2 regions of the Pseudarthrobacter sp. S9 genome follow, and region 1 is predicted to be linked to the other one. Evidence: riboswitches for the same ligand, from Rfam matches in the RefSeq annotation. Region 1 holds a riboswitch; the other holds the start of a gene.
The links. A riboswitch is a leader RNA that binds a small molecule or an ion and turns the genes downstream of it on or off. The one in region 1 is predicted to bind thiamine pyrophosphate.

Region 1 (4,513 bases):
GGCCGCTGTTCAAGGTGGCGGACCAGTCCGCCCAGGAGATGCTGGACAGGTCCTCCTACATCCAGGCGGTGCTCGGCGAAGACGCGCCGGTCCCGGTGATCGCCCAGTCCGGGCAGGGTCAGCAGACTGGCGGCCGGAAATGAGCCGGAAGCGGATCTCGCTGCGACAGGAACTGCCGCTGCTGGTGTGGCTCGTGATTGTCTGGGGCGCCCTCTGGCAGAACTTCAGCCCGGGCAACCTGCTCTTCGGCGCACTCATCGCGGTGGTGGTGGCGCGCGTGTTCTACCTGCCCCCGGTGGAGCTCGGCGGCCGCTTCAATGTGCTCCGCGCCATCCCCTTCGCCGTCATCTTCCTCGCGAAGGTGGCGGCAGCGAGCTTCCAGGTCCTGTTCCTGGCCGCCGCCCGCGGACCGCGGGTGATCAGCGCCGTCGTCGCCGTCCCCCTGCGGAGCCACTCCGACCTCCTGGTGACCGCCACCGGGCACGTGATCTCGCTGATCCCGGGCTCGCTCGTGGTGGAGGTGGACAGGTCCACGTCCACGCTGTACATCCACGGCATCAATGTCCGCAACGCCGAGGACGCGACCCGGCTCCGCAAGGAAGTCCGGGACACCGAGGCCGGGCTGATCCGCATCATGGGGAGCCGAGACGAACTGTCCGCACTCAAGCAGGAGGCGCGCGCATGATGCAGCTTGTCCTGACGGTGACCGCCGTCGTACTGTCCCTGGCCGCCGCCGGAGCGATCATCCGGATCGCGAGGGGCCCCTCGCTGCTGGACCGGGTGCTCGCCGCCGACGTGCTGCTGGCCATCGTCGGGGCCGCGCTCTGCATCGACATGGCCGTCAACCGGCACCTCAACAACCTGATGCTTCTGGTGGCGCTGTCCATCATCGGTTTCGTCGGCTCCGTCACCGTGGCGCGGTTCGTGGCGGACAGGCGGGAGAACGTCCGTGAATCCTGACGCGTCCCTGGCCGACTTCATGATCGACGCCGTCTCCGCCGTCTTCATGGTGGTCGGCGCGCTGATGTCCCTCGCCGCCGCCGTCGGGCTGCTGCGGTTCCCCGACCTCATGAGCAGGATGCACGCCGCCACCAAGCCCCAGGTGCTCGGACTGTTCCTGCTGCTGTTCGCCCTGGGGCTCCAGATGCGCATCTGGTGGGTGTGGCCCGCGCTGGCGGTCGCCTGGCTGTTCCAGCTGCTCACCGTGCCCGTGTCCGCCCACATGGTGGGCCGGGCCGGCTACCGCACCAAGCACCTGCACCCGGAGCTGCTGAGCACCGACGAGCTCGAGGCCGTGGTCCAGCAGTCGGCCGCCAAGCGCGGTGCCGACGACGACCAGGGTGGCTGAGCCCGGTAGTCCAGGCCCAATCACCGGGGAGCCCGGTTAGACGATGTCCTGGGTCTTGGCGAAGCGGGTGATCGCGCGCTGGGTGCCGCGGTTGGCAAGCACCTGGATGATGGCGCTGACCGAGGCGGAGATCAGGGCGAAGATCAGGGCCGAGCGTAGCGTGGTGGGGATGTCGTCGTCGTGGCCCTTAGGCGGCTTGTTGCCGGTGGACTTCTCCCAGACGGTGTCGACGAGCTTGGTACCGACAAACCCGGCGAGGAGGCTGATGCCGGTGCCGAGCAATTTGATGACGATGTTCATTCCGGGACTCCTTGTGGGAGGAAGCAGGGTGGGAGGAAACCGAGTGGGAGGAAGCAGGGTGGCAGGAAACAGGGCTGCCCCTAGCCTAGCGTCCCTGCTGGGGGGATTCCCGCCGGGATAGCGGGGGAATTGTGACAGCCGGCGCGGGATTTGGCGGGCCTGCGGGTGTAAACTGAACAACGCCCACAAGGGCGATTTTAATACGACAGGGGAGCGCCGCCGTCGGGCATCACTGGAGGAATCCAGGGGAACCAATGGTGGGCGCTGAGAGTGCGGACAGCCGCAGACCCTCGAACCTGATCCGGCTAGTACCGGCGCAAGGGAGTCGAGATCTCAGAGTGCCCGGAGCGGCGGCGGAAGCGGCGGCCAGCCGGGGGACTCTCCCCTCCTGTTCCTCAGGAGGACGACATGACTGATACATCTGCAAAGCATGGTTCTGCCAAGCCGATGCTTGGACAACGCAACTACAACTGGCGTGTGGTGGACATCGTGGTGGCCGCCTTGATCGCCGTCGCCGGCGGCGTGATTTTCTGGGCCTGGTCCCAGGGCGCCAACGTGATTTCCGCACCCGTCAACGCGTTCTACCCGCCCCTGACAGGTCTCTATGCCGGCGGCTGGATGATCCCGGCCGTGCTGGGCATGCTCATCATCCGCAAGCCGGGCGCCGCCCTGTTCTGCGAAACAGTGGCTGCCACCGGCGAGCTGATCATGGGCTCGCAGTACGGCACCACGGTGCTGATTTCCGGCGTCCTCCAGGGCCTCGGCGCGGAGCTGGTGTTCGCCGCGATCCTGTACAGGAAGTTCAACCTGCCGGTGTCCCTGCTGGCCGGAGCCGGCGCGGGCCTGTTCGGCGGCCTCAACGACTCCTTCCTGCCGTGGGGCTGGAACATCGCCTACGCCGCCGGTGACAAGCTCGCCTACATCGTCTTCATGGCAATCTCCGCTGCCGTCATTGCCGGCGCCCTGTCCTGGCTCGCCACCCGCGGCCTGGCCAAGACCGGGGTACTGAGCTCCTTGGCCTCCCGCAAGGCCGCCACGGAGCCTGTCTTCTCCTGACATCCGCCGACGACTCATGACATCTTCCAATACAGTCCGCCCGTCGGCGATCACGGCCCGCGGCTGGGGCTGGCGGCACGCGGGCAGGCCCCGGCCCGCGGTCAGCGGGCTGGACCTGGACATCCGGCCGGGGGAACGGGTGCTGTTGCTGGGCCCTTCCGGCGCCGGCAAGTCGACGCTGCTCCACGCCCTGGCGGGCGTGCTCGGCGACAGCTCCGCCGGCGCCGGTGCCGCGGGCGGAGCTTCGGGCGACGCCGAGGACTCCGACGAGGCCGGAAGCCTCCTGATCGACGGCGCCCCGCCGCGGGCGCAGCGCGGCCGGGCCGGACTCATGCAGCAGGACCCGGAAACCCAGGTGGTGCTCTCGCGCCTCGGCGACGACGTCGCGTTCGGGGCGGAGAACCTTTCCGTGCCCCCGGCGGAGATCTGGGCGCGTGTGCAGGAAGCGCTCGACGACGTCGGGCTGGCCCGGCTGCCGCTGGACCACCCGACGTCGGCCCTCTCCGGCGGACAGAAGCAGCGCCTGGCGCTCGCCGGCATCCTCGCGATGCGCCCCGGGCTGCTCCTGCTCGACGAACCCACCGCCAACCTGGACCCGGCCGGCGTCCTGGAAGTCCGCGACGCCGTGGGCCGCTGCCTGGACAAGACCGGGGCCACCCTGGTGGTCGTGGAGCACCGGGTGGCCGTGTGGAAAGACCTCGTGGACCGGATCGTGGTGCTGCGGCCGGGTTCCGCCACGGAGTCCGCGGTGCTGATCGACGGCACCCCGGACCAGGTCCTGGAACAGGCACGGGACATGCTCATTGCTGCGGGCGTCTGGGTGCCGGGCCATGTGCCGCAGGCCCGGGCACGCACGGCGGCCGGGGCTGCCGGACAGCTGCTGCTCGCCGCGGAACAGCTCGCGGTTTCCCGGGAGCGGCCACGCCGCGCCGGTCTGCGCGGCGGCTTCCGCACCATCGCACCGCACCCGGTGCAGTCCGGCATCACGGCCCGGGTCCGCGCCGGGGAGGCCCTGACCATCACCGGCCCCAACGGTTCGGGGAAATCGACCTTCGCCCTGACCCTGGCCGGTCTCCTGCAGCCAGTCGCGGGGGCGGTCTCTGCCACGCTGGAGCTCAGCGCCGGCGCCGGCATCGATCCGTACCAGTGGAAGGCCCAGCAGCTGATCGCCAGGATCGGGACCGTCTTCCAGGAACCCGAGCACCAGTTCGTCACCGGCCGCGTGCTCGATGAGCTCATGTTCGGCCCCCGCCACCTCGGCTACGGTGAAGAGCGCGTGGACGAGCTGCTGGAGCGACTGCGGCTGAGGGACTTGGTGGACGCCAACCCCTACACGCTCTCCGGCGGCGAAAAGCGGCGCCTCTCGGTGGCGACGGTGCTCGCCGCCCACCCGCAGGTGCTGGTGCTGGACGAGCCCACCTTCGGCCAGGACGCGAACACCTGGGCTGAACTCGCCTCCTTCCTCTCCGAACTCCTCGACGCCGGCACCGCCGTCGTCTCCGTCACGCACGATCAGGAATTCAGCGCCGTCCTCGGCGGCACCGAACTCAGGCTGGCCACGCCGGGCCTTGACGTCGCGGACCTCGGGCTGCCCGAGGCGGCGTCGCCATGAGGGAAGTCCTGAACCTGCGCGGCAACCATGCCCTGCTGACCCGCGCCAATCCGCTGGCCAAGTTCACCGCCGTCGTCATGATCACCCTGGTGCTGGCGTTGTCGATCGACTGGGTCTCGGCGTCGGTGGCGCTGGCCTTCGAACTGATGCTTTTCCCGCTGGCCGGGCTGACCGTTGCCCTGCTGTGGCAGCGCGGC
Region 2 (4,513 bases), on a different replicon from region 1:
GGGCGGGGTCATCTTCGTCGGATTCGTCGTTGTGGTCGGTCTCCTGCTGTACAGGCTGCGTATCAGGCACCGCACGGGTGTGCTGGAAGAACATGCGGCAGCCGTGCCGGACTCCGCTGACGCTGACGATCAGCTTGCACCCGCACTGGTCTAATCTCTCAAAGACGGGAAGGCAGACCGGTCAAGGAACGGTCTGCCTTCCCGTCTCTGTGGCCGGGATTCCGTGGCCCTTGCTTGTTCCACCGCAGGCATTTTTCCGAAGGATGCCCGCCGGCGTTGAGTTCGTCGTCGTCGACTAGCCCGTCTTAGATCGAATACAGCACGACGGGATCATCACAAACAAACAGACGACGGCAGCCTGTGCCGTTCTCGATGACCCGTATCAGTCGGCCGTCGTCGGCGCGGTACTGCCCGCGGTGGGGGCTCTCCGCGGGGGCCCAGGCAAGAAATTCCTCGGCTGCGGGCCCCCTGAAGTTGCAGGGGCTGGACTCCGGAGGTGGCGTCCCGCGGCTTTAAGGGTGCGGGACGCCACCGTCAATCGGAGGGTTAGTTGATGGCGTTGCGGAGTTGCTTGGCGGCCAGGGCGGGGTCGGCTGCGCTGTAGATGCCGCCGCCGACGACGGCGACGTCGGCGCCGGCCTGCTGGACAGCTGCTATGGTGGCGAGCTTCACGCCGCCGGCGACGGAGAACGGGACGCGTGCTTCTGCTCCGGCGCTCAGGAGTCCGGTCAGGTCGAAGCCGGGCTTGGCCTGTTCGTCCAGGCCGGCGTGCATCTCGACGAACTTCGCACCCAGGGCGCGGGCTTCCTTGGCGCGGGTGACCTTGTCTGCGACACCGATGAGGTCCACGACGATGCCCTTGTTGTGGGCCTTGGCTGCCTTGACGGCGCCGGCGATGGTGGAGTCGTCCGCGGTGCCGAGCACGGTGACCAGGTCGGCGCCGGCCTTGAAGGCGATGTCGGCTTCGAGTTCGCCGGCGTCCATGGTCTTCATGTCGGCGAAGACGATCTTGTCCGGGTGGGCGTTCTTGACGGCGGTGACGGCGGAGAGCCCTTCGGCCTTGATCAGCGGGGTGCCGAGTTCGATGATGTCGACGTATTCGGCGACCTGGCCGGCCAGTTCGAGGGCGGCTTCGGTGGTCAGAACGTCCATAGCAACTTGGAGCTTCATGATGTTTCTACTTTCTGTAAGGAACTGCGGTTCTCTGCAGGTAACTGCGGTGGGTGTGGAAAAAGAGGGGCCCCGGTTATTCGAGGTTGGCGTGCCGGAGCCAGAGCTCTTCGGCGGGCACATCGGTGTTGTCCCACAGGGACTGGAAGAGGGCCTCGGTGGCGAGGAAAAGCACCTGTTCGAACAGGGACCCGGAGTACTGGCGCGAGACGCTGGAGCCGTGGTCGGTCTTCTGCGCGGCGGGAATGGTCACCAGGGCGTCGGCGAGCCCGGCGAGCGGGGAATCCGGGTTGGTGGTGAACGCGGCGATCCGCGCCCCGGCCTTCGCCGCCGTTTCCGCTGACTTGACCACCCCCGAGGTCGTCCCCGATCCGGAGGCCACCAGGAGCAGGTCCCCGGAAGCGATTGCGGGAGTGGTGGTGTCACCGGCGATGTGGACATTCAGGCCCAGGTGCATCAGCCTCATCGCCGCCATCCGCAACACCAGCCCGCGCCGGCAACAAACACCCGGCCCGGCTGGCTAAGGTGACGGGCCAGGCCGGCCACCTGCTGCCGGTCGATGCCTGCGGCGGTATCCGCGATCTCCCCCAGGACAAGGGAGACGCTGCCGGCGAAGGCTTCCCCGGATACGTCCGGGGCGGGTCCGGTCATCACGGTCAAATTCACTTCTCCTCCTCCAGAGGTGGGCCTGACATCCATCGTCCTGTCATTTACGGGGAGGGGAAACGCTAATTCGGGATGGTTTAAACTGCCCGTTTGGGTAGGTGGGTGTGTGGATCGTCCGGTATGCCCTGACGAGATTCAGCGGCATGGGTGTGCAGTCCATCGATCCCCCGTTGAATGGCAGGGCGTTGCCCGGGGAGGTAGCTACGCAGCCACGGCCATTGTCCGCCTGCTGCCGGTCATGATGGACGGAGGTCCGCCGTGTCCGCACGCAATGGACTGCGACAGCGTTCTTCGCATACGGCCTCGTAGATGTCTTAGTGGACGTAGCGGCGTTTGAGGGCCGCCGCAGGTCCGGCCGGCGTTGCTGAAGGCACCCAGAACAGGTCTTGGGCGATGGCGTTGGGATCGGCGTCGGCGTCGGCGTCGGCAGCACGATACCGGCGTCGTTGCCGCCGAACTCCAGGGTGAGCCGTTTGACGGTGTCGGCTGAGGACTTGATGAAGCATTCCGGACTCCACGGTTCTGTCCGCCTGGTTGCGAGTAGGGTTTATTCCAGTGACACGGGGTGCCCTGCTGGCCGGGGCTGAGAGAACACCCGTTGAACCTGATCTAGTTCGTACTAGCGAAGGGATGTTGCGGATGACTATTCGCCTGACGCCTGACCACGCCTGGGCCATGCCCGAACGGCTCCGCCTCGTTGATCCTGCGGATCATCGAGGCGGAGAAGCCAACAGTGGCAACTGCTGGGAAGGCTGGCCGCCGGCGGGGCCACTGCACCGTGTTCGGAACTCCAGAGCACGTCGCCGACCAGATTGAGCTGTGGTTTCGCTCCGGTGCCGCAGACGGGTTTAACCTCATGCCGCCGCTGCTGCCCGATTCGCTCGACGAGTTCGTGGACAGGGTGGTTCCGGTATTACAACGGCGTGGGCTCTTCCGCAGCAGCTACACGGCGGACATGCTGCGCGGACACCTCGGACTGGAACGGCCGACCGTAGGCGTCCCGGACAATGGATAGTCCTATAAGCCTCTCCACTGACCCATCCCGGCAGGGCCACGTCCACTTCACTGTGGCAAGTCCGAAGTCCCATGGGCAAACCCACGAACTAGACATCAGCAACCGCCCGGGCGCGTCCGGGCACGCCGGACCAGTCCCCGCCGAATCAGGCTCAGCCGCTGCAACCCTCAATCATATTTGACCAGAAACAAGGAATCAGCATGAACATCACACTGAACGGCAAGCCCCACGCCGTAGGGGCAATGGCCTCCGCTGCAACGCTCGTCAGCCAGATCACAGGCCGCGAACTTGCCCCCAGCGGGCAGGCCGCGGACGGCCAGCGGCTGGGTGTGGCAATAGCGCGCAACTCGGAGGTGGTGCCCCGCAGCCAGTGGCACAGCACGGCGCTTGCTGAGGGCGATGGCATTGAACTCGTTACAGCAATTCAGGGAGGATGAGGATGATGACTGAAACAACTGCGCTTCCAGCCGGGCCTGGAACAGAGACTGACCGCATGGTCATCGATGGCGTGGAATTGAGCTCCCGGCTCATTATGGGCACGGGCGGAGCGCCTAGCCTGGACGGACTCGGTGCCGCGCTCCTGGCCTCCGGGACGGAACTGACCACGGTAGCCATGCGCCGCTACTCGCCCGCCGAAACGGGTTCCCTGTTCCGGCTGCTCGTGGACAACAACATCCGGGTCCTGCCGAACACCGCCGGCTGCTTCACCGCAAGGGATGCGGTCATGACGGCGGAACTGGCCCGCGACGCGCTGGAAACGGACTGGGTCAAACTCGAAGTCATTGCCGATGAGCACACGCTCTTGCCGGACGCCGTGGAACTCGTGGATGCCACCGAGCAGCTCGTCAACCGTGGTTTCAAAGTCTTCGCGTACACCAATGACGACCCGGTCCTGGCGCTGCGTCTGGAGAACCTGGGGGCCACCGCAGTCATGCCGCTTGGCTCTCCGATCGGGACGGGCCTGGGAATCCTCAACCCGCACAACATTGAGCTGATCGTGTCGCGCTCCTCTGTGCCTGTGGTGCTGGATGCGGGCATCGGTACCGCCTCGGATGCCGCCCTCGCTATGGAACTGGGTTGCGACGCCGTTCTGCTGGCCACGGCCGTGACCCGCGCGCAGAACCCTGCGCTCATGGGTGAAGCCTTCAAACACGCTGTTATCGCCGGTAGGCTGGCGAAGGCGGCCGGGCGTATCCCGCGCCGCGAGCATGCGCTGGCGTCTTCTGCGATGGAAGGCCGGGCCGAGTTCCTCTAGACCAGGGTTCTGACTGTGCGGGTGCGGCGATGGGCAGGCTCACCCGCTCCCCACCAAGACTCAGCCGTGGCACCTAAGGACGAGGTCCTCACCCGCCGCAAATTGACGAGTCCCTTTCGGGCCTGCCGGACCGGCGCTACCGCCTGGGCGGCGGGTCACTGTCTACAAGACGCCGACGGCGGCCAGCGTGCTCGAGCTGATCCGAAAATGGGGGTGAGCTGGCTGCGGCGGGTGGCGTGCTGGTGTGCCCGCCGGGGTCCGGCGGGGTGGGTCCGCGGTATGAAGGCGGGCGGGTGTCAGGCTCCCGGGGTCAGGGTGACGGTGTAGCCGAGGGCTTCGAGCTGGCGGATGTGGCCGCGTTTTTTGGTGTCCGGGTTGGTGCGGCGGGTGAAGTTGTGGGCGCCGAG

Region 2: it holds a riboswitch for thiamine pyrophosphate, as region 1 does, so the genes downstream of both, ACQCSY_RS22995 (LLM class flavin-dependent oxidoreductase) here and ACQCSY_RS11335 (ECF transporter S component) in region 1, are expected to answer to the same signal.

The regions. Positions count from the first base shown of each region.
Region 1 is NZ_CP189576.1:2,371,199-2,375,711, forward strand. Features, by position in the region: gene ACQCSY_RS11310 (Na+/H+ antiporter subunit D) at 1-143, shown strand, start outside; gene ACQCSY_RS11315 (Na+/H+ antiporter subunit E) at 140-685, shown strand; gene ACQCSY_RS11320 (monovalent cation/H+ antiporter complex subunit F) at 682-960, shown strand; gene mnhG (monovalent cation/H(+) antiporter subunit G) at 950-1,348, shown strand; gene ACQCSY_RS11330 (DUF4235 domain-containing protein) at 1,385-1,648, opposite strand; TPP riboswitch at 1,846-1,989, shown strand; gene ACQCSY_RS11335 (ECF transporter S component) at 2,057-2,704, shown strand; gene ACQCSY_RS11340 (ABC transporter ATP-binding protein) at 2,721-4,316, shown strand; gene ACQCSY_RS11345 (energy-coupling factor transporter transmembrane component T family protein) at 4,313-4,513, shown strand, end outside.
Region 2 is NZ_CP189577.1:201,560-206,072, forward strand. Features, by position in the region: gene ACQCSY_RS22975 (APC family permease) at 1-154, shown strand, start outside; gene hxlA (3-hexulose-6-phosphate synthase) at 547-1,170, opposite strand; partial or broken gene hxlB (6-phospho-3-hexuloisomerase) at 1,247-1,821, opposite strand; partial or broken gene ACQCSY_RS22990 (aldehyde dehydrogenase family protein) at 2,154-2,344, opposite strand; TPP riboswitch at 2,388-2,484, shown strand; partial or broken gene ACQCSY_RS22995 (LLM class flavin-dependent oxidoreductase) at 2,531-2,851, shown strand; gene thiS (sulfur carrier protein ThiS) at 3,052-3,288, shown strand; gene ACQCSY_RS23005 (thiazole synthase) at 3,294-4,106, shown strand; partial or broken gene ACQCSY_RS23010 (IS110 family transposase) at 4,403-4,513, opposite strand, start outside.